2 regions of the Halomonas sp. TP35 genome follow, and region 2 is predicted to be linked to the other one. Evidence: predicted binding sites of a transcription regulator. Region 2 holds the regulator's gene; the other holds the start of a gene.
What was found. Region 2 encodes FliA, which starts transcription of late flagellar genes. Its sites were predicted from a motif close to CTAAAGTTNNNNNNNNNNCNGCCGATA; they were not measured.
Positions count from the first base shown of each region.

Region 1: ACT3RU_RS17470 (flagellin N-terminal helical domain-containing protein) is a predicted target of FliA. The motif match lies at 3,652-3,678, and genes of this name have one in related genera.

Region 1 covers NZ_JBQSUZ010000026.1:1,160-6,863, forward strand. The annotation lists gene ACT3RU_RS17455 (hypothetical protein) at 90-392, shown strand; gene ACT3RU_RS17460 (replication initiation protein) at 784-1,584, shown strand; gene ACT3RU_RS17465 (DUF3892 domain-containing protein) at 1,813-2,064, shown strand; gene ACT3RU_RS17470 (flagellin N-terminal helical domain-containing protein) at 2,189-3,547, opposite strand; gene ACT3RU_RS17475 (helicase C-terminal domain-containing protein) at 3,835-5,704, opposite strand, start outside.
Region 2 covers NZ_JBQSUZ010000006.1:39,247-64,174, reverse strand. The annotation lists gene phrB (deoxyribodipyrimidine photo-lyase) at 1-197, shown strand, start outside; gene ACT3RU_RS09240 (putative bifunctional diguanylate cyclase/phosphodiesterase) at 206-1,951, opposite strand; gene ACT3RU_RS09235 (hypothetical protein) at 1,950-2,087, shown strand; gene fabA (3-hydroxyacyl-[acyl-carrier-protein] dehydratase FabA) at 2,420-2,935, shown strand; gene fabB (beta-ketoacyl-ACP synthase I) at 2,948-4,165, shown strand; gene ACT3RU_RS09220 (lysophospholipid acyltransferase family protein) at 4,264-5,007, opposite strand; gene ACT3RU_RS09215 (sugar nucleotide-binding protein) at 5,004-5,894, opposite strand; gene ACT3RU_RS09210 (single-stranded DNA-binding protein) at 5,946-6,629, opposite strand; gene ACT3RU_RS09205 (MFS transporter) at 6,732-8,108, opposite strand; gene uvrA (excinuclease ABC subunit UvrA) at 8,279-11,122, shown strand; gene ACT3RU_RS09195 (Crp/Fnr family transcriptional regulator) at 11,295-12,038, shown strand; gene ACT3RU_RS09190 (hypothetical protein) at 12,147-12,692, shown strand; gene ACT3RU_RS09185 (OmpA/MotB family protein) at 12,804-13,475, opposite strand; gene ACT3RU_RS09180 (motility protein A) at 13,480-14,298, opposite strand; gene ACT3RU_RS09175 (RNA polymerase sigma factor FliA) at 14,342-15,043, opposite strand; gene ACT3RU_RS09170 (flagellar protein FlhE) at 15,070-15,471, opposite strand; gene ACT3RU_RS09165 (hypothetical protein) at 15,488-16,066, opposite strand; gene flhF (flagellar biosynthesis GTPase FlhF) at 16,063-18,240, opposite strand; gene flhA (flagellar biosynthesis protein FlhA) at 18,295-20,376, opposite strand; gene flhB (flagellar biosynthesis protein FlhB) at 20,373-21,539, opposite strand; gene cheZ (protein phosphatase CheZ) at 21,656-22,351, opposite strand; gene cheY (chemotaxis response regulator CheY) at 22,394-22,783, opposite strand; gene ACT3RU_RS09135 (methyl-accepting chemotaxis protein) at 22,835-24,550, opposite strand; gene ACT3RU_RS09130 (protein-glutamate methylesterase/protein-glutamine glutaminase) at 24,592-24,928, opposite strand, start outside.

The DNA of each region.
Region 1 (5,704 bases), on a different contig from region 2:
CCCCATTATTTGCACATTTTATCTAAGTATTTCTTATAAATACTTTTACCCAGATAGCATCTGAGGTCTCAAAAAAACGGAGATAAATTATGAAAAATCAATATGTTGGAATTCAGAAAGTCATCATTTCCCATCAAGAAGAAAATGATGTGGTGTTGGTCGAGTGCCTTGAGGAAGACCGTCTTACTAGAGTTTTTACCAATGGCATTCGCATTGATCGTATTTACGCCTCGCCCAAGGAAGCATACGAAGCTTCTATTCATCTGCTTGGGCTAAGTGGCAAAGGGGTTGAGTTAGATATCGAGGTGGCATGTAACGTAATGGATGCGAGTGATATTGAGAACACTTTTGCTAAACAAGGTGTGATTGTAAATAAAGCTATCCTCAGCTGATTAATATTGTGAGTGAGTGCCCAGATTCTGGCTGCTCATAGAGAGCGCCTCAGCAACGAACAAAATTATGCCCCGCTGCTGCCTAACGGATTCGTACAGAATCGTCGGCAGTGTGTGGGCGCTATATGCTTGCTGCTTGGTTTTTCTCTTGTTTTTTCTTGTTTATAGCGGGATTCTCTTTTTAAAACAAAGACTTCTAGTACGGAAATGCGTCATTTTCCGGGTTTAATGCGTCTTTCACCCCCACTATTGCGTCTTTTTCCGGGCGTTATCCACAGGCTTGCCACCAATTACGCCACTTTCCGGGTTAAAGCGTCTTGATATGCTCTTGACGCAATTATATAAAAACGTCATATTGATTTGAGACGTAATAGCCTGGGAAATGACGTATATGGCAAAGAAACCAGCAGCGCAGAATGCAGCAATTAACTACGATGCGGATAGCGCAGAGCGCCCTGCGGGTGAGCGTTGGGTCACCCAGCACAATGCTCTGGTGCGGGCTGGGCACGGCCTGACATTGGCCGAGAAGCGGCTAGTCGCTATGGCCGCTTCAAAGCTCAACAGCTATAAACCGCGGAAGGTAGGCGATATGCCCACCACACGTATCTCTGCTGACGAGTATGCCGATGAGTTTGGTGTCGACCGCCGAACGGCTTATGAAGCATTGAAGGATGCCAGTAAGCAGCTCTACAGCCGCTCGATCACCTTCTATGAGATAGCTCACAAGCGACGTGGCAAGCCCTTAGAGCCGACTGTGGTGACGATGCGCTGGGTAGGGCAGATTCACTACCAGCAGGGCGAGGGGTGGGTGGAGCTGTATTGGTGGCCCAAGTTGCTGCCATACCTAACGGGGCTGCGTAAGCAATTCACCAGCTATCAGCTGCAGCAGGCATCAGCGCTGCGTTCCATTTACTCCTGGCGGCTCCTGGAGCTGTTGAAGCGCTTTGAAGGTAAAGAAGGTAACGGATGGGCTGAGTACACCATTGAGGATTTCGCCACGGCGATGGATGCTACCAAGAAGCAGAAGGAAAACTTCAACAACATCCGCCGCCGCATCATCGAACCTGCGGTGAAAGAGCTTCAAGAGAAGGACAATTGGAAAATCGAGTGGGAGCCGATCAAGGCCGGACGACGCGTGGCCAAGGTGCGCTTTTTGTTTCAGAAAGATGACCAACTTAAATTAGGACTATAGTGCTGCTTTAAGCCCTGCTACGTCAGTGCGATTGGGCGCAGCCTAGCATTTTCATCGTGTGTTCTCGCTGCTGCTTTACGGCATTACCCGGAATCGTCCGCGATGCCCCGCATTCAGGTCCACCATAGTATGACTGCCAACCGCTCTATGCTAAGTACTATTTGGAATAGGCCACTACGCCTCCACATTCATTGTTGGCAAGCCGCCATCAACGTGGGAGAGATAAATATGGCAGATTTCTGCATCACGTTTGTTAAAGTGCGAGAGGAAAAACAAGGGAAAGTAGGCGCACCCCGAACTGTTTCGCGGGCCTTCGTGGCGGATCTCATTCGCCTCGGTAAAGTAACATTTCAGACAAGGACGAAAACGAATGAGAGATGGCAACAGGGTGCAGCGGTTTATCTGATTGATGATGAGTATCTGACAACCGAAAGGAACGACACCAAGCGGGATAACCTGGGGGAGTTACCAACGTTCTGATGCGGGTTTACTACTGCGCAGGTGGCTTTGCGCTTGTTTATTGAGGCCGCTGTATCAAAAAACCGCCTCCATCTCTGGAGGCGGTTCATTCAACCCTTCAGTGGCGTTGCCACTCAGGCTACCATTAACCCAGCAGAGAAAGAACGTTCTGCGGGATCTGATTGGCCTGTGCCAGTACAGAAGTACCGGCCTGCTGCAGAATCTGCGCGCGGGTCATGTTGGCCACTTCTGTAGCGTAGTCAGCATCTTCGATGCGCGAACGGGCAGAAGACAGGTTAGTGCTGTTAGTGTCGAGGTTGGTAATTGCATCCTCAAAACGGTTTTGCACGGCACCCAGCTCTGAACGCAAGCCATCAACGTTGGCCAGCGCTTCGTCGAGCTGCTTCATGGGATCAGTTGTAAAAGAGCCCATGTCCGATGCGGCAGTAGCAACTACTGCATTATCGGTAAGATCGATTTCAACGACACCGTTGCCGTCGGCTTCTACAGCAGTAGTGGTCAATGCGTTATAGGTAATGTCGCCGTTATCAGCTACTTCACGTACGTACATTTGGTCAGCGTTATCTTTAACAACGCTGTAATCAGAAGTAGCTGTACCATTGGTAAAGTCAAACGAAGAGCCTCGACCGTCACCTGAACGAGCAAGATCACCCGTTAACTCTTCGCCAAGAGAAACATTCACGTCGGTACCGGAAACGGTTGCGTCTTCTAATGTATAAACTTTATTGTCATCTGTATTTACTGCATATCTCTGGCCATCAAAATCTTGAAGCTCCCAAGTGGCACTACCTTTAACATCAGTACCACTAAACTCTACAGTGCCAATAGCTGTGGCTGAAGCATCATACTCTGTGAGTGCGACTGTCTCTGCATCAGCTTGGAAGGCCGTATCACCAAAATTAACTTTATTTTCCGTAAAATCATCTTCGCCCGCAGACACACCACGAAGCGTATTTGTTAAGTCAAAGCCATCAAGTGAAAGTTCTGTTTGGTTGATGGTTCTCAAATTAACACTGATTGATTCGCCATCGTTAGCGCCCACTTGAATAGAGATAGAGCTAATATCTTCAGAAAGTACTTTTACGCCGTTGAAGTCGGTCTCTTCTGAGATACGGTTGATTTCGCTAAGACGCTGGTTAACTTCATCTTGGATGGAACCAAGATCTGACTCGGAGTTGGTGCCGTTTTGTGCTTGAACGGTCAACTCACGGATGCGCTGCAGGTTATCGTTGATCTGGTTCAAAGAACCTTCAGCGGTCTGAGCAATGGAAATACCGTCGTTAGCGTTACGGCTAGCTTGGTTAAGACCGGTGATCTGAGCGGTCATGCGGTTGGCGATGGCCTGCCCTGCCGCATCATCCTTGGCGCTGTTGATGCGCAGACCTGAAGAAAGCCTTTCCATGCTTGTGGTTAAAGCATTTTGGCTCTTGTTTAGGTTCTGCTGGCCAATCATGGAGGTAATATTGGTATTGATCACTGACATGGTGCGATCTCCTACTGTGTCGTTTACAAGCTCTCAGTGCAGCGTTGCTCGCGTGCTCACCTGAGGGCCGTTGGTGACGGCTTTTTTATGCCGTTGTTTATGTTTATCGACACAACGCGATGAAAACTTTAGCGTTCTGTCTAAAGTTCTGTGTAAAAAATTGTTTTCTTGCTAAAGGTGGCAGGACTGCTTAGGCTTATCGTGTCGTTTACAAACTCTGTAGCCGCAGCTTTTGCCATCAGGATGATAGCAGGGCTGCGGTTTTTATTTGCCTATCAATTAGCTATCTACAGCAGCGCCGTTAAGGCGGTGGGCTGGGAAAGGGCTTCGGTTCGTTGGTTGATGAGCGGTTCTTCTGCCTGCTGCCAGGCCAACCGAAAACGAGACGGAATGGCCCCGAGCAGCGCACTGCTTTGCCGCATGCCAGGCTGTGGGAGTGCCCCCGATGGGCGCGGAATGCGCGGCTCTAATAAGGTGACCAGCACTTGGTCTTCTGGGTGACGAATCGCCCGGCCTAACCCTTGGCGCAGCTTATGCAGGGTACGCACGGTGCTTTTGCGATACAGCATGCCCGTGGCTATGCGGGTGGCCTGCTCTTCACTCATGCCTTTACGCTGCAGCATTTGCCCTACCAAGCGCTGTTCTACCGCGCTGCGCGCTGGGCGCGGGTTGCGCAATACCACTAGGTGCGACCAAAAGGCCGTGTTCCCTTGCCGACTAGGCGATAAGCCCTCCCACCCTGCTGGCGTTAACAAAATGGCATCGTCATCTAGATGGGCCACTAACTCGCCTAACCCTTGCCCTGCCCGGTGCGCGACTAGCCGGTGCTGCGCCTCGGCTGGCCACTCGTTGGCGAGTACCTCTACATCGGCATAGCTGGCACACAGCACGAGCGTGCGCCCTGGCTGATCCAGCAAGAAGGGGAGCACCTGCTGAGCATAGGCTAACGACAGGCTGTGCCCGCCTTCAGGAAGCCGTTGAATCGGGTGGGGAAGCCCTTGGGGTAACCGAAAGCGCAGCTCGCCAAATTGGCGTGCCTGAAAGCTGGTTTCGATACCGCTGCGTTTACTGCTGACGGGTACCTGCAGCCGGCTACGCATATAGCGAAACTGCGGCGCTTCCCCCGGCGCATGGTCAAGATCCGATAGCGTAGCTGACGTGAGCAACGTGCTGCGGTCGCCTATCCCATTGCGCAAACTGGATGCCGCACTTGGCGAGTGAGCCACCACGCGGGGCAAGCCACGCACCGGTGAGTAATCCAGAATCAAGTAGCGACTGGCTTCGCGTAACCTAACGGCCACTTGCTCTGCACTATGGCGTAGCTGCTGCCACTCTCGCCATAGCCAGGCATCGTGAGCGGTTTCCCGCAACCGCTTTTTCAATAGCGCCCTAATGGCCACTTGCAGCGTTTCACTCTCACTCACCGACACATTATGGGCAGTGCCTGCACGCGCCTGATCCGTTAGCTGGGTTTCAAGCGCTTCCCATTGCGTCGCCAGTGCGGTTTGATTCAGCTGGCGTAACAGCCGTGTGGTGGCTTGCAGCGAAATCCGCTGGCTAAGCATTTCTTCTGCCAGTTCAGGGTAGTGCTCCGCTTCATCGAGCAGCAGCACATAGGGCGATTCCGCCTGGGTGATGCGGCCTTTGGTGATCAAGTCAACCACCAATAAAGCGTGGTTGATCACTAGGATGTCGCTGGTTTGCGCGGCGTTTAAGTGGGCGTCAAGCGCGTCTGGCAAGGGGTCATGATGGCGTAAAGCGATATCTGACATTTGCCAGCCTTCAGGCAGGCTCGCGGGGTCTAGGTCGAGCAGGCAGCCGTCACTTTCTAGTGCCCAGCGAGCAAGATGACGCTTTTCTAGCGAGAGTTGTCGGTCGTTGGCCGCGTCTTCTAAGCGTATCGCCCCTAACTGCAAGGCCAGGCGCTCCGGGCTGACGTAATTTTCCCGCCCCATACGCAGCTCAAAGGTCAGCGGCGGTAAGCCTGCGTTTTCTAAATAGTCACGCACGATAGCGAGGTTGTCAGGCTGAAGCAGCTGACGCTGCAGCGCACGCGAGTGTGTTGAAATCACTGCCCGGCGCTCTTTTTGTCTCCCTTTGGCGACCCAATCCGCCAACACCAGCTGATACGCCAGCGTTTTGCCGATGCCCGTATCC
Region 2 (24,928 bases):
CCACCCAATCCAAACGCTTTGACCCAGACGGGGAGTTTATTGCTCACTGGCTCCCTGAGCTTGGCAAATTGCCTGCCAAGGCGCGTCATGCGCCGCCGCACGATATGCTTACCCAGCTGGATTACCCTGAGCCCATCGTTGATCATAAGGCAGCCCGTCAGCGGGCGTTAGATGCCTTTAAAGCCCTTTCCAAATAGCTAGACGGCTAGACCGCTGCCGCTGCAAGGAGAGGCGGTGCCCAGCGCTGTTCCAGCTCAGCGGCAGGCAACGGCCTGGCGAAATAGAAGCCTTGTACGATAGTGCAGCCCGCATTCACCAGAAACAGGCACTGCTCTAAGGTTTCGACCCCTTCGGCGACGACTTCAAGCCCCATACCTGCGGCCATCGCGAGAACCGCTTTGACGATAGCGGCGTCCGCTTTGCTATTGGGCAGTTCGCGGATAAACGCACGATCCAGCTTGATTTTATCGACCGGCAGCCGCTTAAGATAACCAAGCGACGAGTAGCCGGTTCCGAAGTCATCGATGGCAATGGCGTAGCCCTGATCACTTAGAGCTTTTAATCGGGGCCCCATATCGCCTGCACGTTCATCCAGCAGCACCGATTCGGTTAGCTCCAAACCAATCTGTGAAGGCTTCAGTTGGTAGCGCTTTAAGCACGTGTTTAACTGCGTTTCCAAATCGCCCTGGAAAAGCTGCAGCGCGGAAATATTGATCCAGATGATCAATTTTGGCATGTCGCTGTGTTGCCAATGGGCCTGCTGGGCGCAAGCCTTTTCAATTACCCAGCTTCCCAGTTCTGCCATTAACCCATGGCGTTCGGCCAATGGGATAAAGTCGCCCGGTGAAATCATGCCATCCAAGGGATGCCGCCAGCGTAATAGCGCTTCCATACCCAACAACTCACCGGTGCCGGGGTGGTGCTGGGTTTGATAATGTAGCTCAAGTTGATCGCCAGATATCAGCGCGGCACGCAGGTCGCTGACCAGAGCAAGCTGCGGATTATCCTGCTTATCCAGCGCCGGCCGGAAACGCAGGCTATGGTTACGGCCTAATCGTTTGGCGCTATAAAGCGCCGACTCCAAACGCTGAAAAAGTACCCCCGAATCACGCCCATCTTCTGGAGCACGACAGCTTCCAATGGTAATGCCCAAACGCAGCAGGTGATCACTCACTTCAAAAGGCCGACACATATGCTCACGCAGTGATGCAATCCATGGGTCGTGATCATCAAACGTGGTGGTACGGATAACCATGAATTCATCGCCACCCAAACGCCCGACCACGCTACCCGCGACGTAGCCTGCAAGCCGCTGGGCAAAACGCGCCAGCAGGCGGTCGCCTTGCTCGACACCCAGGCTGTCGTTAACCGACTTCAAACCATCGATATCAATCAAGGCAATATCCAGACTCTCGCCTGCGCGTAAATGGCGCAAGCGAGATGTCATTAAGTCGTGAAGACGGCGACGGTTGGGCAAGCCCGTTAGCGGGTCTTCGTATCCGATACGCCGCAAATCATGTTCGCGGGCTTTTTGCACCGAGATATCGGTGAACAGGCTAATAAAGTGACTAATATTGCCCTGCTTATCGGTAATCGCGCGTACTTTTAACCATTCAGGATACTCATCACCGTGCTTGCGGCGATTCCACATTTCCCCCTCCCAGCACCCTGTCGCTTTTAGAGTACTCCAGAAGTTTTGATAAAACGCTTTATCGTGACGAGGAGCCGCCAGTGTTTCCAGCTTGCGGCCAACTATTTCCTGGCTGTTGTAGCCGGTAATTTCTGTAAAGGCTGGATTAACGGCCATGACCCGGTTATCGGCATCACAGACCGCTATTGCATCGCTTGCCAGGTTAATCGCACTTTGGGACAGTCGATAACGCTGGCGCTGCTGGCGCACCTGGCGCCATACATCCCACAACCCAAAAATAACCAGGCTCACAGCTACCATGCGTAACATCGCATCGGTCAACCAGATACAAGCTGGCAGCGCCGCTAATGCTACCCAAACCAACGGTCGATTAAGAGAAATTGGTAGCCACATGGCGATTCGCTATATCCTGTCACTGGAAACTAACACTAATTAAATAAATATAATTTTCTAGCAGCATACCCATTATGCCCCTGGGCCAAATGCTTGAATAACGCATATAACGTTAATAAGCCGTTTATCCAAGCCAACTCACTGATGCCGATGGGACGTAAAAGCTTACCTTAAAACCTCTATTACTTAATAAAAAAACGTTCGATGTACGTGATAAGTAGTGACTTACGTGCATTCGTCTGTTTCGGGAAGTAGACTAGCTAGGCCTTGCGGGCCGTGTCTCGACACTGCACTTCCGTGCTATGCTCCGGTGCTACGACTCGGCTATAGGTGCCGCACGCGGCCAACAATCATTTTGAAACTCGGAACGATTCAGTGACCAAGCAACATTCCTTTGATCGCGAAGAACTGCTGGCCTGCTCACGCGGCGAGCTATTTGGACCTGGTAATGCGCAGCTGCCAGCTCCCAACATGCTAATGCTCGACCGTATCGCACACATTCATGAAGAAGGCGGTGAGTACGGCAAAGGCGAGCTGATCGCCGAGCTGGATATCTCTCCTGACCTGTGGTTTTTTGACTGCCACTTTCCAGGTGATCCGGTGATGCCCGGCTGCCTGGGCCTGGATGCCATGTGGCAGTTAGTGGGTTTCTACCTGGGTTGGCTGGGTCACCCGGGGCGTGGGCGCGCGCTTGGCTGTGGCGAGGTAAAATTCAGTGGCCAGATCATGCCAAATGCGAAAAAAGTAACTTACCGTATTAATATAAAGCGTATTATTACCCGTCGACTTATTTTGGGCATTGCTGATGGCACCGTTTCGGTCGACGGACGCGATATATATCAGGCTAATGATTTACGCGTTGGCCTATTCACCTCTACTGCGAATTTCTAACAGGAGGCTCCCATGCGACGAGTGGTAGTCACCGGCCTTGGCATTGTGTCGTGCTTAGGCAACGACCAGCAACAGGTCCTGGACTCGCTCCAAAACGGGCGCAGCGGTATTCGTTTCAAGGATGAGTACGCTGAGCGTGGCTTTCGTAGCCATGTCGCGGGCAGTGTCGATATCGATCTTGACACCCTTATCGATCGTAAACTGCGCCGCTTTATGGGCGATGCTGCGGCGTATGCCTATGTGTCCATGGCCCAGGCCATTGAAGACTCAGGGCTTTCCGAAGAACAGGTCTCCAACGAGCGTACCGGCCTTATTGCAGGCTCTGGCGGCGCCTCTAGCGCTAATCAGGTCGAAGCTGCTGACGCCATGCGCGAGAAAGGCTTGCGCCGCGTTGGCCCTTATCGCGTTACCCGCACAATGGGCAGCACGGTCTCAGCCTGTTTAGCTACTCCGTTTAAAATAAAAGGCGTGAACTACTCAATCTCATCTGCCTGTGCCACCTCGGCACACTGTATCGGCAGCGCGATGGAGCAGATTCAGCTCGGTAAGCAAGACGTGGTTTTTGCCGGCGGCGGTGAAGAGGAGCACTGGACCCTCTCGTGCCTGTTTGATGCCATGGGAGCGCTCTCTACCCATTACAATGATACGCCTGAAAAAGCCTCACGCCCCTACGATCAGGCACGCGACGGCTTTGTTATCGCTGGCGGCGGCGGCATGCTGGTATTAGAAGAGCTGGAGCATGCCAAGGCCCGCGGCGCTAAAATATATGGTGAGTTGGTAGGCTATGGCGCCACCTCTGACGGCCATGACATGGTCGCTCCTTCCGGCGAAGGCGCGGTACGCTGCATGCATCAGGCAATGGCCACGGTCAGTGGGGATATTGACTATATCAACACTCACGGCACCTCAACGCCTGTTGGCGATGTAGCTGAGCTAAAAGCGGTACGTACCGTGTTTGGTAACTCCACGCCTGCGATGAGCTCAACCAAGTCGCTTACGGGCCACTCACTGGGCGCTACCGGTGTTCAGGAAGCCATCTATTCACTGCTGATGATGCAACACAACTTTGTTGCCGCCTCTGCCAATGTTGAACACCTCGACGAGCAGGCAGACGGCTTTGATATTGTGACAACACGGCGTGACGGTGTGGCGCTTGAACGCATCCTGTCGAATAGCTTTGGTTTTGGCGGCACTAACGCCTGCCTGGTATTTCAGCGCTATAACGGCTGAGTCGTTGTAGTAGTAATAAAAACGGCGCCTTATCAAGGCGCCGTTTTTGCTGTTAGCGTTTGCCGTTATTCATTGCGAGCTATCCGCCCTGTATCGGCTCAGGATCTTTGGCTAGTCGACGGGCGCGGCACCTCTGAAATCTCCTGCAACTGCGCCTCTATCCAGGCTTCAACGTCGGCCAGCACCTCATCGGGTGTACGCCCCTCGGTCTCAATTGGCGGGCCAATGCGTACCCGCAGCACCCCAGGCTGCTTCACCCAGTGGCGCCCTGGCCAGCGTTCGCCTGCATTATGTGCGATCGGTAGCACCGGCACGCCTGCGCGGCAAGCCACCACGCTGCCGCTCTTGTTATAGCGCTTACGCACACCGGGGTCGACTCGCGTTCCTTCCGGGAAAATCAGCACTGAAAGACCCGTTCCTAGCCGCTCCACACCTTGAGTTAGCACCTGTTTCAAGGCACGCGCGGGTTTGGAGCGGTCCAGGCTAATCGGTTTTAGCAGACGCAGCCCCCAGCCAAAAATCGGGATATGCAGAAGCTCTTGCTTAAGCACCGTGCATACCGGCGGTTTCATGACTTGAAGAAAAACCGTTTCCCACTCGCACTGATGGTTCGCCTGAATCACACAAGGCCCATCCGGAATACGCTCGCGCCCCTGAATATCGTAGCGAACCCCACAGGCTAGTTGAAACCAGGCCACTAAAAAGTGGTTATACAGGTTCAACAGCCGGTATCGGCCTGCCAACGGTAAAAAAGGGGCGATGGGTAGAAACAGCACGCCAATAATCAGCATGGCAAGAAAGTACCCGGCATAAAACACCAGGCTACGAACCACATTGGTCAAACGGACTCTCCTGTACTAGCGTCTTGCTGGCCATCACGCGTTAAACACCAAGCATCCAGCATACGCCCCACCTCTAACCGCCACGGCTTTTGATGCACACCAAAGACATCCAATACCCGGCGACAATTTAAAACACGCCGCAGTTTTGCATCGTGATGATGATTAAGGGCCGTGACTTCGCCAAGCTCAATTTGCTCACCGCGGCCTTCCAGATGCGTTGCCAACTGAGTACGCACCATGGAGCTAAACGTAAACACACTGACAGGTTCAGTGCCTGCCAAATGATAGGCCCCCCACGCGTTGGCGCCACACGCCTGCTGCTGAAGCATACCTACCAGTGCCATAGCGACCGCATCGACTGACGTTGGGCAGCACACGATATCTTCTGCGGCCCGCACACTTTGCCCTGTCACCAGGCTATCCAGCATTTCATTCAACCAGGCGTGGCTACCTTCAAGCGCAAACAAGGGGCCCAGACGAATGATCAGATGGCGATGGTGCGCTGCCCGAATACGGTCACCAGTGGCAACCAGGCGCCGCAAACACTCATCACGCGGAGTAGGTACTACGTGCTCGTCGATAGGCTCATCAAAGCCATCCTCATAGAGCTGGTCTGAAACACACCACACCAGCGGCACCGACTGCGCAAGACATGCCTCCAGGCAGCGGTCAACCGCATCGGCATGTGCGCCTACCTCGGCGGGTGTCATGTTCAGCGGCTGCGCCAGCGGTGGAATAACCACCGCATCCGGGGCAATCTCGTGTAACTGCGCCGCCGTTATGGTGGTGTCCTGCTCAATCACCAGCTCCATATCCGCACGACGGCTTACTTCCCGGGCCAGTGCCAAACTTAAGCAGTGTCCGGAATTCAGTATTAGCAGTTTCAAGACAGACCCCTTCTATCAACGAACATAGCGTAATGGGCTTGATCGGCCGCTTTAGAACGGGATTTCGTCGTCGAAATCGTCAAAGCTGCCCGGATCAGGCGCGCCATAGTTGCTGTTCTGTTGGCCTTGCTGAGGGGCAGCATTTCCCTGGTGGGCGGGCGGCTGGCCCTGCTGCGGCGCAGGTTGGGGGCGAGGAGCCGGCTGGCCGCCCTGCTGGGGGTTGCCCTGTCCCAGGTTGCCCGGGTTGTTATGGCCACTCCCTTGGCCACCAAAGTTATTGCCCTGTGGAGCACCGCCTTGCTGGGGGTATCCCCCTTGAGGCGCCGCGCCTTGAGCCATACCGCCCTGGTTGCCAGCGTAATTATTCTGCGGTGCGCTGCCGCCTTGGAAGTCGCCAGTACGCCCATCCAGCATCTGCATATCGTTGGCAACGATTTCAGTGCTGTAACGGTCCTGGCCGTTTTGATCCTGCCATTTACGGGTTTGCAAGCGCCCTTCGATATAGACCTTGGAGCCTTTTTTCAGATACTGCTGGGCAATTTCAGCCGTTTTATTAAACAGCACGATCCGGTGCCACTCCGTACGCTCTTGGCGCTGGCCGCTTTGGCGGTCCATCCACGTATCAGAGGTGGCCAGATTCAAGTTGGCCACTGCCGTACCGCTGGGCGTAAAGCGCATCTCAGGGTCTTGCCCGAGGTTACCGATCAGAATCACTTTGTTGATACCGCGAGCCATAAGGCGCTCCTTCCATTGTGTTACGTATAGATAAACATCGACGCGATCATGCCTACATTGCCGGTGTCACTGATTATTGCCTGCGGCTGGCAGCCAGCCGCACTAGGATTTGGGGGGAATCAGCCTGGCCAGTGCCGCCCTATCAAGCTGCTGACGATTCACTTTTAAATAGACCAGATGTTCTTCGGGCACCACCATGACATCTTCGACGCCCACAACATCTGCCAGCCGTTCCATCAATACATCCAGCGTATCTGGCGGCGCATCATTTAAGTCCACCACCTCGCTGGAGAGCGGCGGTGGTGAGGGCATTTTCCACATCGCAAGCCACCATAGCAGAGCCAGTGCCGCACAGCCGATAAAAACGGCATCAAGGCCCCACACATTCGCCAATAGTCCCCCCAGCGTACCGCCCAGAAAAGCCCCTAAAAACTGGCTTGTAGAGTACACGCCCATGGCGGTGCCTTTAGCGCCAGCGGGAGCAAGCTTACTGAGCATTGATGGCAGCGTCGCCTCCAGCAGATTAAAACCGGTAAAGAAAATAAATAGCCCAACAAACAGCCAGTGGCCATGGGAGAACGGCGACCCAAGCCCGCCCAGGCTTACCGTAATGGCGCCAATAGCCAACAGGCATACGACTTTAATCTGCTGCTTTTTCTCGGCCACTATCATGAGCGGCACCATGGCGACAAATGAAAGCCCCATAATGCCCAAATACGCCAAACCGTGGCGCGCCAGCGGTATGCCGGCTTCCTGCAACCGAAAGGGCACCGCGACAAAAATAGCCATCAGCACCAGATGTAGTGTAAAAATCGACAGATCCAGACGCCACAGATCAGGGCGCGTGATCACACTTTTAACCTGCTGACGATCCATCCCCACATCACGGTGGCGCAGCCGCCGAGGAGCGGGCGGCACCCAGCGCCACAGAACGACTAGCCCTAAAAGCGTTAGCAGCGCCGTAAACCAGAACACGCCGGAAAGCCCCGCCCAAGAAGCAAGCCAAGGCCCCACGACCATGGCAATTCCAAACGAGATGCCAATCGACAGCCCAATGGTTGCCATTGCCGCCGTACGAACCTGTTCGCGCGTTTGGTCGGCAAGCAGTGCCATGATGGCCGCCGCCACCGCGCCGCCGCCCTGCAAGGCTCGCCCAATAATAACCCCACCGATGGAGTCGGCCATCGCGGCCACCACACTGCCTATGGCGAAAACAAGCAGCCCAAAGGCGATAACCCGTTTACGCCCAATGCGGTCTGACAGCAAACCAAAGGGGATTTGCAGTACAGCTTGGGTAAGCCCGTAAACACCTAATGCAAAGCCCACCAGCAAGGGTGTCGACCCTTCAAGCGCATCGGCATAGAGTGCCAGTACCGGCAACACCATGAAAAGCCCCAACATACGAGACGCATAAAGCCCAGCCAAGCCGCTGATTGCACGACGCTCAGAGGCCATTAGCAGTGCAGAAACCTTGCGCATAATGCCCTTGTGTATGGTGGATAAGGTAATTTTCTCGGATAACCCCCCATTCTAGCGGTTTGCAACCACGCTGGAAACGCCGTCCTGCGTTAACGGATAACAAAGCGCTTTTGCCGAGAGGGGGGTGGCAAACGTATAATTACTTTTTTGCCGCGCGAGTCGAGGTGTTGATGGACAGCATTCTGGTCAGGGGTGCACGCACCCACAACCTCAAGCAGATCGATGTGGAACTGCCCCGCGACAAGCTGATTGTGATTACCGGCCTATCAGGTTCGGGAAAATCGTCGCTAGCGTTCGATACGCTTTATGCCGAAGGGCAGCGGCGCTATGTGGAGTCGCTCTCTACCTATGCGCGCCAGTTCCTGTCGATAATGGAAAAGCCTGATGTGGATCACATCGAGGGGCTTTCGCCTGCAATCTCCATTGAGCAGAAATCCACCTCTCACAACCCGCGCTCAACCGTGGGCACCATCACCGAAATTTACGACTACCTGCGCTTGCTGTTTGCCCGCGCGGGCACCCCACGCTGCCCGGAGCACGGCGAAGAGCTTGAAGCCCAAACCATTTCGCAGATGGTCGACCAGGTAATGAATCTGGCCGAGGGTACCAAGCTGATGCTGTTGGCGCCTGTGGTAAAAGGCCGCAAGGGAGAACACTTACAGCTGCTTGCCGAGCTACGTGCCCAAGGGTTTGTGCGTGCGTTAATCGACGGCCAAGTGCTGGAACTTGACGATATAGCACCGCTGGATAAACGTAAAAAACACGATATCAGCGTCGTGGTTGATCGTTTTAAAGTGCGCGACGATATCGCCCAACGCCTGGCAGAATCTTTTGAGACGGCCATCAATCTCGCCGATGGCACCGCCATGATTCATTTTATGGACGGCGAGCAGGAAGACATGACGTTCTCATCACGCTTTGCCTGCCCGGTCTGCGGCTATTCCTTGTCAGAACTTGAACCTCGCATGTTCTCGTTCAATAACCCCGCAGGTGCCTGTCCGACCTGTGATGGTTTAGGCATACAGCAGTATTTCGACCCTGAAAAGCTGATTAGCCATCCTGAGCTCTCGTTAGCAGAAGGCGTGATTAAAGGCTGGGATCGGCGCAATATTTATTATTTCACTCAGTTACAAGCGCTCGCCAAGCACTATCAGTTTGAGCTGGAAACGCCCTGGAAAGATTTGGCGCGTCACGAACGTGACATCATTCTTAGCGGCAGCGGTGATGAACAGATTCCCTTTGCCTATGTAGGCGACCGAGGGCGCAAGGTCACTCGCGAGCATGCCTTTGAGGGTGTTCTGCCCAATATGCAGCGCCGTTATCGGGAAACCGAGTCCAACATGGTGCGCGAAGACCTGGCCAAGTACATTGCCATGCAGCCCTGCGCCACGTGTAACGGTACGCGCCTGCGCAAAGAGTCGCGTCATGTGTTTGTGGATGACCGAAATATCGCCGACGTCGTGCGCACACCGATTGGCGAGGCGCAGCGCTACTTTGCAACGCTTAGCCTGCCTGGCCGCAAAGGCGAAATTGCCGACAAGATTGTTAACGAGATCCAGGTCCGCCTGGAGTTTCTGGTTAACGTGGGGCTTGATTACCTGAATCTTGAGCGTAGCGCCGACACCCTTTCCGGCGGCGAAGCCCAGCGGATTCGCTTGGCAAGCCAGATTGGCGCGGGGTTGGTGGGCGTCATGTACATTCTTGATGAACCCTCAATAGGCTTACACCAGCGCGACAACGACCGGCTATTGAAAACCCTGGAGCGCCTGCGCGACTTGGGCAATACCGTGATTGTGGTAGAGCATGACGAAGATGCCATTCGCGCCGCTGACCATGTACTGGACATTGGCCCAGGCGCCGGTGTGCACGGTGGAGAGATTGTCGCCCAAGGCACGCCTCAGGACGTTATGGACAACCCCAACTCGCTGACCGGCCAGTACCTGACGGGGACCCGCGAGATCAGCGTGCCGCCCTACCGCATTCCCGGCAATCCCGAAAAACAGCTGGTGCTACGCGGTGCCACTGGCAATAACCTGCAGGATGTAACGCTCAGCCTGCCACTGGGGCTGTTCATTGCAATTACCGGCGTGTCAGGGTCGGGTAAATCCACACTGATCAACGGCACGCTAATGCCGATTGCCGCGCGGGAGCTTAATCGCGCAACAACGTTGACGGCGGCGCCTTACGAGAAAATCGAAGGGCTCGACCAGCTTGATAAAGTGATCGATATTGATCAAAGCCCAATTGGCCGCACACCACGCTCCAACCCCGCCACCTATACCGGCATTTTCACACCTATCCGTGAGCTGTTTGCCGGCACCCAGGAAGCTCGCTCGCGTGGCTACAAGCCAGGCCGCTTTAGCTTCAACGTTAAGGGTGGCCGCTGTGAGGCGTGCCAGGGCGAAGGCATGATCAAGGTCGAGATGCACTTTTTGCCGGATATCTACGTCCCCTGCGACGTTTGTAAAGGCAAGCGCTATAACCGCGAGACGCTGGATATCCACTACAAGGGTAAAACGATCCACGAAGTGTTGGAGATGACGGTTGAGGATGCGCTTGAGTTCTTTAGCCCGGTACCGGCGATCGCGCGCCGCCTGCAAACGTTACTGGATGTAGGGCTTTCCTACATCCGCTTGGGCCAGAGCGCCACCACTCTTTCAGGTGGCGAGGCGCAGCGGGTCAAGCTTGCCCGTGAGCTTGCCAAACGTGACACCGGCAAGACGCTGTACATCCTGGATGAACCTACGACCGGGCTTCACTTTGAAGATATTCGTCAGCTATTGACCGTATTGCATCGTTTGCGCGACCACGGCAATACCATCGTGGTCATCGAGCACAACCTGGATGTGATCAAGACGGCTGACTGGATTGTCGACCTGGGCCCCGAAGGCGGTTCCGGCGGCGGGCAAATCATCGCCGAAGGCACGCCTGAACAGATCGTCAAGCAACACGCCTCACATACCGGACGCTTTCTCTCTCCGCTACTTGAACGCGGCAACCGCGCCGCTTCGTAATCTGGCGTTTCAGGGTGGGCATTCGCCCACCCTGGGCTTGCTTTTATGCCATAATTTAGCCGACTCGCCCCCTGTATCAAGGTCATCGGGCAGTGCAGTAAGCGATTAATTGCTTATCGTCATTCGCCAAATAACTTGATATTTGTTAGGCAATACTCATGGAGTTCAAGCTGTGAGCGAAGATCAAAGCTGCATTCTTCACCACTTCAGCCACTACTGCTCATTAAGCACGGCAGAGAAAGCCCTGTTAGTCTCCCTGGAAGAGAGCCCTACTGATATCAAAGCGGGTTCACTTCTGTGGGAACTCGGTGATCCGGCTGGCGAATTTTGTACCTTGAAAAGTGGCTGGGCCTATTCCTATCGCCACCTTGAAAACGGTGATCGACAGATTCTGGAAATTTATTTGCCTGGCGATATTATTGGCCTGCGTGAATTCGCGTTTTCGCAACGTCTGGAAAGTGTTCGCATGATTACAGATGGCGTAATATGCCATTTTCCTCACAAACGCCTGCTTGAAGTATTTCGTCAGTCAGTGCCACTAACCTCGGTGGTATTTGCGATCACCAGCCGTCACCAGGCACTGCTCACCGAGCGATTAGTAACGCTTGCCCGACGCAGCGCTCGGCAAAAAACAGCGCACTTCCTGTACGAAATGTATTTGAGACTGCGCCAGACCAATAGCCATACCGACGGGCAGTTTCGACTTCCCCTCTCTCAAGAGCAGCTTGCTGACATTCTGGGCTTAAGCCCTGTGCATGTTAGCCGCACCTTTAGCTTGCTGAGCGAAGAAGGTCTGGTATTTCGTGATCGTCACAACGTTACGATTCCTGATCTTCAAGCACTGGCGGCAGTCGGCGAGTTTGATGACTGTTATCTTAATGACGACGTTAGGCCATTATTCGAACTTTCTGCCTAGAGACCACTACCACGGCGGTAGTGATTTATAGAAAGCACCCGGCGCCTTTGCTGCGGGCAAACCCGTCATAAACGCTGGGCTTTTCTGACCCAACCTTGATGTGCTGACATGACACCCTATTCAACAGCCTTGGCAAGCGCCACCCTTCTACTTATTGCACCGTTAACACAGGCGGCGAACTTTAATATGGAGGACATACAGTCGCACGGCCAGTGGCAATCAATGACATTAACGCTGGGTAACGAGCACCACTTTCGCGCCGTTGAAACCCATAGCTATTCCGACGCGACACTCAGCCTGAATGCCACCCAAAACGTGTGTGATTTACCGTGGCTTGAAGTGCGTGTCACGCTGGAGGAGCAGCAAGGCGAAAGTAAAACCGTCAATCTGGTGCCGACCCGACTGCGTATCGATGAGCAGCCCGCGGTAGATACCATGGCAGAGTTCATCACCGAGCGAGGCGATAACGGCTTTTACGTACACTTTTATCTTGCTGATATGCAGACGCTAATGCGCCAGATGGAGCAAGGTGAGCAACTTTTCCTGGGGTTTGATCGAGGCGAACAGCCCCCCTGGTACATGACGTTTCAGCTTGAAGGCGCCCATCAAGCGATTGAGCGCATGCAAACGCTATGTGAAACCGCGTCGCCCTGAAAGCCGCTGGATTAAACGCTTCCCCAGCAGTTGGGTAAGCGTTACCGATTGGCGTGAGAGTCCCATCAGCGCGGCCAGGTTTAGACACAAACCCAGCCTTTAGTAATCCATTCACTCTTCTGGCTGTTGTCGTAACAACAGTTCAACGCGCCGGTTAGCAGCTCGCCCTTCAGGCGTTGCGTTGCTTTCCATAGGCTGAGTATCCGCATAACCAACGGCCCGCATGCGAGAAATAGCGATGCCCTGACCTTCCAGATGGCGCATAACGGCAATCGCACGTCCGGCGGAAAGCTCCCAGTTGGAAGGAAACCGAGTAGTCGCAATAGGAAGATTGTCAGTGTGTCCTTCAACGGAAACCTGACCATCAAAGGCCGCTAACACATTAATAAGGCTTTCTATCACATCCTGGCCTAGAGAGGTGAGCACTGCCTCACCACTGGGAAATAAAAGGCTATCATCAATGCGTAGCGTTACGCCCTCCTGGCCCTGCGATACGCTGACGCCAGGAATATCCAATGCCGCCATTTGGGGCTGTAACCCGCTATGACGTGGGTGAATGCCGGTGGCAAGCGTTGCCAAGGGCAGTGAGCTAATCACGCTGGCCATGGACGCCTTCTCGCCCTTAAGTGCTTCATTACCACCGGGGGGAGCCAAGGCTAGCAACAAGACAAACAGCGTAATCAGTAGGGTGAGCACGTCCAGGTAACTGGTCAGCCAGCTCTCATCGCTTTCACCCTGCCCGGCGGGAAGCTCCAGCGCATGGCGCGTATTGCTATCCAGCATCGTCTTAGCCCTTTGCAGTCGCGCTTGGTGTATCAGGCCGGGGCTTTATAGTGGCATCGCGAATCTCATCGTTATAGTTGGCGATAAATGAATTGAGCGTTTCCTCAATAAAAGAGGGCAGGCGGCGCTTGGTGATCAATGAAATACCTTCCAGCACCATGTTCATGGTAATCAGGCGCTCTTCAGTACGTCGTTCTAGCTTAACCGCGATGGGTTTAAACACCAGGTTCGCCAGCAAGATACCGTAGAAGGTGGTGAGCAGCGCCACCGCCATACGGGGGCCAATGACATCCAGGTCACCAGCATCCATGACTTCCAGCATATTAACCAATCCCACCAGCGTGCCAATCATGCCAAACGCTGGCGCGTAGGTCGCCATGGTGCGAAAAATCTGGGCTTCTGCGTGCTCGCGAGCCTTGAGCCGGGCAATCCGCCAACGCAGCATGTCGAAGATCTCATCTTCTTTGGTATTGGCAATGACTAACTGAATACCGGTACGTAAAAACGGATTGCGCGTATGCTCCAACTCGTTTTCGACTGCACGCACATCGCCTTTAAACCATAGCCGGGACATGGCGACCAGCTCGTTGATATCGTCGCGTATATAGGTGTTTTCACGCCGAAAGACAAGCCCTACCAGGCGTACAACGCGTAACACCTCTTTTAGCGGATAGCTTATAAAAGTAGCGGCCAGGGTACCGGTTATAACAATCGCCAGGCCCGGCAGATTGATAAAACTTTCGGGGGACTCCGCAGTAAAGAACAGCACGCTTACTAGCAGCAGCATACTGGCGAATATACCTATCAACGTGGACGGATTCATCAACGGCTCCTCGCCGGTTATTGTGAGTTAACGTATCGGTTGTTTAGGCTGAATCATGCAACCGGGCACGCAGACGGCTAATGGCTTGGCTATGCAGCTGAGACACGCGCGACTCCGTCACGCCCAGCACGGCGCCCACTTCTTTTAAATTCAGCTCTTCCTGGTAATAAAGTGCCATGAGCAGTTTCTCCCGCTCTGGCAACGCCTCAATGGCAGCAATCAATGTTTGTCGCTGCTGCTCATCCAGCAGCTTTTCAAACGGCAAGTTGCTCACATCAAAACTTACCGGCTCACCACCATCGGCAACCAACTCTTCAAACGGCAATAGCTGGCCACTATTGGTGTCGTTAAGCAGCTGTTGGTAATCACCCAGCGGCATCTCAAGCGCCAAGGCAATTTCACTCTCTTCCGGTGAGCGTCCGAGCTGCTGCTCTAGCCGCCGGACCGCGTCGTCCACAGCGCGCGCAGCGCGGCGCACGCTGCGTGGCAACCAATCCCGCGTACGCAGTTCATCGACCATCGCCCCACGGATACGCTGGCTGGCAAACGTCGCAAAGCTGGCACCATGAGCGGCATCAAAACGGCCCAGTGCTTCTAAAAGCCCTACCGTGCCCGCCTGAATAAGATCATCAAGTTCAATGCTTGCAGGCAACCTGACCTGCAGTGTTAAGGCGTGACGTCTTACCAGTGGCATGTATTGTGTGAATAGCTCGCCTTGCTTGATTCTGCCTTGTGCTGTGTACATCTTTTTGCCTCGCGGCTATACAACTTTTACTGATAGTTCACAATGACTTGCAGACCCTGAACGCGAACTGGCCGCTGTCCAGGCAGTAACTTAAAACGAAACTGCAAAGGAGCACTTACCTGCCTTCCCGCCAGCTCGGTGACCGTTCCGCGCCCTCCCGAGAGAGCCACACACTGCTCCGGGTGGCATAGCCATGCGTTGATAGCGCTGCCCGGCGGCGTCTCAAGCTGCCAGTGTATCCGATCAATCACCCGATTGTGCACCTGTACAGAATCGGGTGGCGTCATTGACTGGCTACGGGTTTCTCGATCACTCATGGCCACCATCACACCAGGCACCGAGGTACTCCAGCTGCCCGCCGCCTGAGCGCTACTGATGAGCCCTATCAACCCGCAAACACCCATCATCTTGAATAGCTTGCTTAACATGTCGAATATTTCCTTATCAGCGCGCCAACACCAGAAGATCGGTGGCCAAATAGTGGCTAGCGGCTTCACGCAGGTTTTCCAACAAGCCTTGGCGCGACAAAGAGGGCTCGTGCAGTGCCAGCAATCGGCGAGGCCCGCCATTGTCACGCGCCTGGCGAAGTAGCCGGTACATCTCAGCAAATGCGTCAGCATCGCTGTTAATCCAGAGCGCCCAACGCGCATGCTTTGTGCTTAGCTGAGCAAGGTCAGGCGCATTAACGCTAACAGCCTGTATATCCCAATCGTCAGGTGATCCTGCCCAGTGACGGCCCAGCGCAGACCATTGAGCCAGCCGGTGTTGAACCTGTTTGACAGACTGCGCGCCCTGCCCGGGCAAACCAATAATATACAAGGGCTTTTTAGGTAGCGAAGGGGCTTTCGCGACCGGCTGCTCGTCAATCGTAGTGATGGGCGAAACAGCACTTGGCGCGGGCGCAGGTGTTTCGCTCACCACCTCAGTATCACTTGCCAACGGCGCATCAAGCTGGCTGGGTGCCTGCTTCTGACGCTGACTGTCGGCCCATTGGCGCAAGCCCGCCGCCTGATCCTGGCTCATACACTCACCTCTCGGCTAACGCTGCCCAATTGGCGAATGGCGTCGCGCGCCATAAAGGCGTACATCAACGCATCCAGCATGGCCGTATCGCGGCGTTTTCGGCGCGCGCCCAATAGGCTGAGTAGATCGCTGCGCAGACTGGACGCTTCATCATCACCCGCGTTATCCAAATGCCCTACCACTGACGCGACGCCGCTGGCTAACAGTAGACGTACTTCTGGATCCGCCCCGCTATCGGCATCTTTAAACTGCTGCAACGCGCGTTTGGTGAGCGCTGCCAGACCCTCACTTTGCAGTTGAATGACCAGCTGGAAAAGTACATCGGCGCCTAAATGAGCCGGCGTCAACCAGTAGCGCCGGGCAACGACCTTGGCACTTTCGGGGTCACGAACCTCCCCATACCACGCAAGCAGTACACTGCCCGCCTCATTTTGCACTTCGGCATAGGCGGTCCATAACTGCATGGACTGGCCACGAAACCGCACACTGACATGATGGCTGAGCGTGCTTTCTTCAAATAGTCCACGTAGCGCATAACGCTCGCCATGAAAGTATACGCGCTGTGCGGATGTCACAAGGCTGACCCAAGTCAGCTGTTGCTCATTCAGCCACTGCACGGTTTCTGCCGGAGGCAACACGGGCAATAGATGCGCCGTGGCGCCCGCCGTTTCCGTTCGTGTCTCAAGCCTGGCCTGCCAACCCGCAGGTTGGCGATGTTGAAGCATGGGAACAGCATGCCAAGCGCCCCATTCGTCCATGCTGATATCCGGCATCGACCAATCACAGCCACGCTCGTTACGGCGTGCCGCCCACACCACACCGGGGGCGGGTAACGCGTGCGGCAACAGACGAGTAAGCTGCGCGCTCTGTAGCTCGCTCGGCAAAGCGCCAACATCCCACATGGCTTCCAGCGTGGTGAAGCCTGCCAATCGCTGGCGCAGCCGCGTCAGTAGTAGGGACAGCCTCCGCCCTTGACCAAGCACATCTCGCGACCAGCGAGGCATGCTAACCGGTGCCGTGAAGCCAGGCTGCGGCGCTGCCTTCGCCTGGCTTTCCAACGCCTGGTTGATCAGCGCATCCGGCAGCGCCACGCTCATATCTTCGGGCACTTGCTGCCCATGAGAGCTAAACAGCACGCGCATACCGTGGCGTATAACAATATCCAGCACGGGGGCCAGTCGGCCGGCTTCATCCTGCTTGGTAATAATACAGTCATCAAGCTCAGCGCCTGCCGCCCGCGCGGCCTGACGATAACGCAGCACGACTTCTTCCAGAGTTTCTGGCTGGCTAGCCGCGTTCAACAGCAGTACCAGCCTTACTGTGGAACTTCCGCCCTGCAAATGAGCAATTTGATCAATAACACGCTGGTCACGCTGGCTCATCCCAACCGTATCAATCATGACCCACTGCTTGCCATGAAGGCGGCCCAACAGATCATCGACCGGTTGCTCGGCATCAAGGGCGTACATGGGGGTATCCAACAGGCGTGCGTAAATCCTGAGCTGCTCATGGGCGCCGATACGAAAGCTATCCGTGGTGACCAGCGCGACAGGGCGTGTGCCATGTCGCATTACAAAGCGCGCCGCAAGCTTTGCGGTGGTGGTGGTTTTGCCAATTCCGGTAGGACCGACCAAGGCGACGATGCCCGTTTGGTCGAAAAAACTGGCCTCGTCATTTAACACATGAAGCCTGCTTGTCAGCTGCTGGCGCAACCAATCAAGCGGTTGCTCACTTTCAGGGCCAAGCGCTTTCAATGATGCTGGCAGACCCGCGAGTACTTCATCGCCAAGCTCGGCGCTAAAGCCAACTCGCGTCAACAACTGAGAAAGCCGCGCGCGCGTATCGGAGGCTTGTTGCACCGACTCGGCGGGCCGAGGCGCCTGCTGGCTAGTTACCTGTTGGTTAGTTAAAAGCGCGCGCATATCTTGCATTTCACGCAGTAGGCGCTCACTCATGGCCTGGAGAGGGTCCGTCGATGTAACGGGCTCTACCTTACTTGCGGTTACCTCTAACGCGGCTTCGACAGGCTCGACGGCCTCATCGGCCATCGCCATGATTTCAACGCCGTCATCGGTACGGCGGTTCGCCAAAATTAGCGCATCATCTCCCAGCGTTTCACGCACCTGGCGCATGACATCACGACTGTTTGCTCCCGTAAAACGCCTAACGCTCATGTCTTACCTTTTGTTTGTACACATAGCTGACACGTTCGCTGCTTGCGGTCATGGTTAGCGGCCACCCACTGTCGTGGTCACACGCAACGTGCGGTCATCCGGAATTTCTGCTTGTGACATGACCACAAGATGGCGCAAACGACGGCGCAAAAAGCGTGATAGCACGCCACGTAGCGAGTGCTGAACCACCAATACCGGCGCTTCCCCGCTACTTTCATGCTGCGCCAGAGCCTGCTGTGCCTGATCCATCAAGGTTTCAGCCAAGCCTGGTTCCATCGCACCATTCCCGTTCATCGCCTGTATCAGTACCTGCTCCAGCTGGGCATCCAGCCCCATCACATTGAGGGTTTCCTGTCCGGCAAACCACTGCTGCGTAATGGCCCGGCCTAATGCAATACGCACCAGCGCGGTAAGCTCATTAGGATCTTTTTGCTGACCGGCATACTCTGCCAGAGTGTCCAGAATCGTGCGCATGTCACGAATAGACACATCCTCTTCCAGCAGATTTTGCAAAATACGCTGCAGTATGGTCAGAGAAATTGCCTTGGGCACCACTTCTTCTACCAGTGATTTCTGCTCTTCGCCCAGCTTGTCGAGCAGCTTCTGGACCTCCTGGCGGCCCAGCATTTCGGGTGAATGTCGATGTAGCAAATGATTCAGGTGCGTCGCAATAACGGTACTGGCATCGACCACGGTATAGCCATACACCTGGGCGTGCTCACGTTGATTGGTGTCGATCCAAACCGCAGGTAGACCAAAGGCAGGGTCCTGGGTGGCAGTCCCTTGCAGCTCCCCGGAGACCTGCCCCGGGTCAATGGCGAGCCACTTGCCTGTCTGCGCTTCGGCGCGACCGATTTCAGCGCCTTTCATGGAAAGCACATAGGTATTAGGCGGCAGTTCCAGGTTGTCGCGGATATGCACCACCGGAGGCAGGAAACCGACCTCCTGAGCAAACTTTTTACGCACGCTTTTAATACGCCCCAGAAGCTCGCCTTTTTGGCGGGCATCGACCAGTGGGATTAAACGATGGCCCACTTCAAGCCCAAGGGTATCGACCAGTTGGACATCTTCCCAGCTGGCCTCAGGGGTTTCCTGGGTAATGGGTGCTTCTGTAGCGATCTCCTCTTTCACTTGGACTTTCTGATTGTGACGCATCAAGAGCCAAGCCAAACCACCCAGCAGTGCGGTAAAAAACAGAAAGACAAAGTTCGGCATGCCCGGCACCAGGCCCAGCAGCCCCATAACCGCGGCCGCCAGAATCATCACCTGAGGGTTCACGAACAGCTGGCTGATCATTTGCTGACCAACATCCTGCTCGGTATTAACGCGCGATACCGTCACACCGGCCGCGGTGGAAATGACCAGTGCAGGAATCTGAGCGACCAGGCCGTCGCCAATCGTTAGCAGCGTATAAGTACGGCCCGCATCGGCGAAGCTCATATCGTGCTGCATCATACCAATCAACAGGCCACCGATAATATTCACCACCATGATAACCAGGCCCGCCATGGCATCACCGCGTACAAACTTACTGGCACCGTCCATCGAGCCATAAAAGTCGGCTTCCTGGGCGACTTCTGAACGACGCTTTTTGGCTTCTTCTTCACCAATCAAGCCAGCATTTAAATCGGCATCAATGGCCATCTGTTTGCCAGGCATTGCATCCAGCGTAAAACGTGCGCCGACTTCGGCAATTCGCCCGGCGCCCTTGGTAATGACCATAAAATTGATAATGACCAATATCAAGAAGACCACTAAGCCAACGGCAAAATTACCCCCTACCAGAAAGGTACCAAACGCTTCGATGACCTTACCGGCCGATGCGCCGCCCGCGTAGCCATCCATCAATACTACCCGCGTTGAGGCGACGTTAAGCGAAAGACGCAGTAGCGTGGTAAATAGCAAAACAGCAGGAAACGCAGCAAAATCCAAAGGCTTTTCGGCAAACATGCTGACCAACAACACCATGATGGCCAAGGCGATGTTAAAGGTGAACAGCATATCCAGCGCAAAGGGCGGCAAGGGCAGGATCATCATGCCCAAAATCATTAAAATCAGCACCGGCCCGGCAAGCAGCTTCATGCGTACCTCGCCCATCCAGCCACGCTGAGAGACCAGTTGGTTTAAACCTTTCATGGCGGTGCCTCATTGCCACTGGCCTGACGGCCAGGGGTTTGCATTTCCGGGGGTACCGGCAGATTATCGAGAGTTGGGGGCACCTCGCCTCCTTGTTGTCCAACATGCTTTAAGCGGTAAGCCCACGCCATCACTTCTGCCACCGCTGTATAAAGCTCGGCAGGCACTTCGGCCTCTAGATCCACATGATGATAAAGGGCGCGCGCCAGCGGTGCAGCCTCCAAGCGAGGAATGCCTGCTTCTGCGCCCAGCTCGCGTATTTTTGCCGCAACGGCATCCGCCCCTTTGGCCACCAGGCGCGGCGCTCCCATGCTGCCCTCTTGATACATCAAGGCCACGGCATAATGCGTCGGGTTGGTAATAATAACGTCTGCCTCTGGCACCTTGCTCATCATTCTACCCCGAGCCATCGTCTGCTGCTGTTGACGAATGCGCCCTTTAACATGGGGGTCACCTTCTGACTCTTTATGCTCGCGCTTCACCTCTTCTTTACTCATGCGCAGCTTCTTGGCGTTACTCCACAGCTGAAAAGGCACATCGATAAGAATGACGACCACCAGCGACAGCACGACCAGACCGGCCGCCTGGGCCGCCATATTAAGCGCACTGACCAGTGCTTGCTGCACGGGCTGATCCATTAGCGCTAAAAACTTACCCAGGTTGATATACAAAAACGTCCCGGCCACGCTACCGACCAGCACCGACTTGGCAATCGCTTTCGCCAGCTCAATCAGCGCTTGGGTCGAAAAGATGCGCTTAACCCCTGCGATAGGGTTTAGCTTGGAGAGCTTGGGCTGCATGGACTTTGCGGATATCAGCCATCCCCCCAGTAGGGCTGGGGCCGTTAACGCAATGACGGCCAGCAGTAAAAATAGCGGCATCATGGTGAACAGCGTCCGCTGCCCCAGATTTAGCGCATTGACCAGCATGGGCATCTCTTCCATGGCCTGACGCCGGTCAAACATGAAAGCCTGCTCCATGACCATCCCCAACTGATCATAAAAAATCTGCCCCATGCCCCATAACCCACCAACACCGCCCAGCAGTAGCAAAAACGTGGTTAGCTCACGCGACCGAGGCACCTGCCCCTCTTCACGCGCTTTACTCCTACGCCTGGGCGTGGCCTCTTCGGTCTTTTCCTGATCGCTATCGTTATCTGCCATGCTACATCCGGCTTAGCGTGCGTGGCGCACCATAAAGTCAGCCGCCCCAAGGGACGGCTGAACAAAACGCTTATATTGCCAGATGCGGCTTTTTACAATGCTCTAATAACGCGGCATTAAAAGCCCAATTCGTCCAATAAGTCGTCCACCTGATCCTGACCCGTGACGATATCGGGCGCATTCTCCTTGATTTGCGGACCGTTCAACAAATCCTCTTTACGTCGCGCACTGTCGTTTTTCCACTGATCTTCGGCCTTGCGCTGCATCGATTCGCGTACCTGAGCACCCGGTACGTTGTCGATCAGCACCTGAACAAGCTGATGTTCGATCTCGCGGATCACGTCCATCATTTTCTTGATCACCTGACCGGTCAGATCCTGGAAGTCCTGAGCCATCATGATTTCAAGAAGCTCTTTACTGGTCGCCGCCGTCATCGTAGGTACATCGCTTAAGTAGCTGCGCGTATCCTTAACGAGCGCCTTGGCATCTTCCAGATCTTTGGGCGCTTCAAACCACTCAGCCCACTGCTTATCAAGCCCTTCGGCACGCTCAGAGAGTTCATCCTGAAGTGGCTGAGCACGATCAATAGCATTCAGTGCGCGGTCGGCTGCCTGCTCGGTCATCGTGGCAACATAGTGCAGCCGATCTCGCGCATCAGGAATGGCTTCAGCCGCTTTTTCGATCTCTTTATCCAATCCCAGCTCGCGCATATTATCGCGTAGCATCCGAGTAAGCTTGCCGATGCGATGAATTAGCTCTTCAGCGCCTTCCTCGGATAGCGGGCTAGAGTCGATCTGCTCATTCTGACTCATGGTATTATCTCCTCGCTCACCAGGCCCTTCGGCCCAGCCGCTTTATTTACCCATTTTTTCGAAGATTTTATTAAGCTTCTCTTCAAGGGTAGCCGCGGTAAATGGCTTAACGACGTAGCCGTTAGCACCCGCTTGAGCGGCCGCGATAATATTTTCTTTCTTGGCTTCTGCCGTTACCATCAATACCGGCAAATGCTTCAAGCCGTCATCCTGACGAATTTCCTTGAGCATTTCCAAACCGTCCAGGTTAGGCATATTCCAGTCAGAGACAACAAATTCAAAATTACCTGCACGCAGCTTATTAAGCGCGTCCTGGCCATCTTCTGCTTCATCGACATTGGTAAAACCCAGCTCTTTAAGCAGGCTACGTACAATCCGGCGCATGGTAGGAAAGTCGTCGACTACCAAAAAGCTCATGTTCTTGTCGGCCATTGTTCATCCTCTTATCAATTCACGTCTTGATGACGAGTTATATAGTCAGGGTTAAAAAGCTTCCCACTCTGCGTGGTCGCTGTGGTTTGGCGTTGATCGTGGCGCAGTGGCCGCCGGTAAACTTTTTTCCGCAGCACGAGGCGGCGTAGAATTCGTTTGCTTAGGCAATGAAGTACGCGGAGGCAATGAAGTGCGCTGAGGCGTCTGAGATCCTAGCAACTTAAATACGGCAACCGCCTGCTCTAACTGGTTGGCCTGCTCTTCCAATGAGGCGGCAGCCGAGGAAGCTTCCTGGACAAGGGCAGCGTTTTGCTGGGTGACCTGATCCATCTGCCCAACCGCATGGCTCACCTGCTCAATGCCATCGCTTTGCTCCTGTGAAGCAGCCGATATCTCATCCATGATGTCAGTAACACGGCGCACAGCAGTGACAACGTCAGACATGGTAGAACCCGCTTGCTCCACAAGCGTTGAGCCTTGCTTAATCTGGCTCACCGAGGCATCAATCAGCGTTCTGATTTCCTTGGCAGCATCGGCACTACGACTAGCAAGATTGCGCACTTCACCCGCCACCACCGCAAAGCCACGACCCTGTTCACCGGCGCGTGCAGCCTCCACCGAGGCATTCAGTGCGAGGATATTGGTTTGAAACGCAATGGAGTCAATAACACTGGTGATATCGGCCACTTTTTGCGAACTTGTCGATATACCATGCATCGTTTGAACCACTTGGCTGACCACTTGGCCACCGTGCTCAGCGGTTGTCGAGGCATCTGCCGCCAGCGTGCTGGCCTGACGAGAATTATCTGCGTTCTGCTTCACGGTGGCCGTCATCTCTTCCATGCTGGCTGCGGTTTCCTCAATGGCCGCCGCTTGCTGCTCCGTACGTGAGGAAAGGTCGGCATTGCCGCTAGCGATTTCCCGCGTGCCATAGTGGATTTCAGAACTGCCCTCTCGGACCCGAGCAACAATCCCCGTCAGGTTTTGCTGCATGGTGGCCATCGCCGAAAACAGGCGACCAATCTCGTTATTGCCCGCTTCAGGTAGCGGTTGGGTAAGATCCGCTTCAGCAATTTTATTTAACCGTTTAACCGCATCGTTTAAGGGCGTCGTCACGGTGCGGCGTAAGCCAATATAAATGGCAAGCGTAACCAGCAACGCTATACCCAATGCAAGGGCGCTAACCAGTTTAAACAAGCTGCCTTGGGCGTGCGCCTCTTGGCCAATACCATCAACCCGCTGAAAGCCATACTCAACAAACGCCGTCGTGCTAGCTGCAAGGCTAATTAGCGGTTCACTTAACGCATCGCGAAGGTCGTTATAGGTATTCATGTCCATCTGTGCAAAGCTTTCGTGCTGCTGTTTTACCAATGTCATAACGGCACGAAAGTTTTCGATTAACTCGCTTCCTAACACTTCCCCCTGCGGCGTACGCGGGGTCGCCACAAAGTTCTCAAAACGCATCTCGGAAAGCTCAATACGGTCGGCGGCAATCGCCAACTGCTCGTTGGTTCGGCCCATATGGCCGACCATTAAGTAATTTGAGGCAACCTCCATGGCCAGCATGGCCTGGTTGAGTAGCGAATCGGCCCGATTAATCTCATTCAACTGATCGCTACTAATAAGACCGTAAGTCGCCAGGTTTTCCTGTGATCGTTCCTCTGATAGAAAACTGATGCTCGCCAGCATGATAATCAGCATGGCAAAACACATTAATGCCGCCACAACGGCCGCATGGATACTCAGGTTACGCAGTAAACGTGTCATTCGATCATCCCCTTCGCCAAGCATTTTTATAGTAAAAAGTTTTATACCCGCTGAGAGCGACCGGAGGCAGCTACCATTGCCATCAACCGGGCGGGAATATCATCGAGTGCAGCAACTTCTACAGCGCCACCCATGGCTATCGCTTCACGCGGCATGCCAAAGACCACACACGTCGCCTCGTTTTGGGCAACAGTAGGCGCGCCTGCCTGACGCATTTCCAAAAGCCCCGCAGCCCCATCTTTGCCCATGCCGGTCAGAATCACCCCGATGGCGTTACGCCCAGCCTGTTCAGCGGCGGAGTGAAACAGCACATCGACGGATGGCCGATGCCGGTTGACCGGTGGCCCGCTGTCCAGACGTGCCACATAGTTTGCTCCG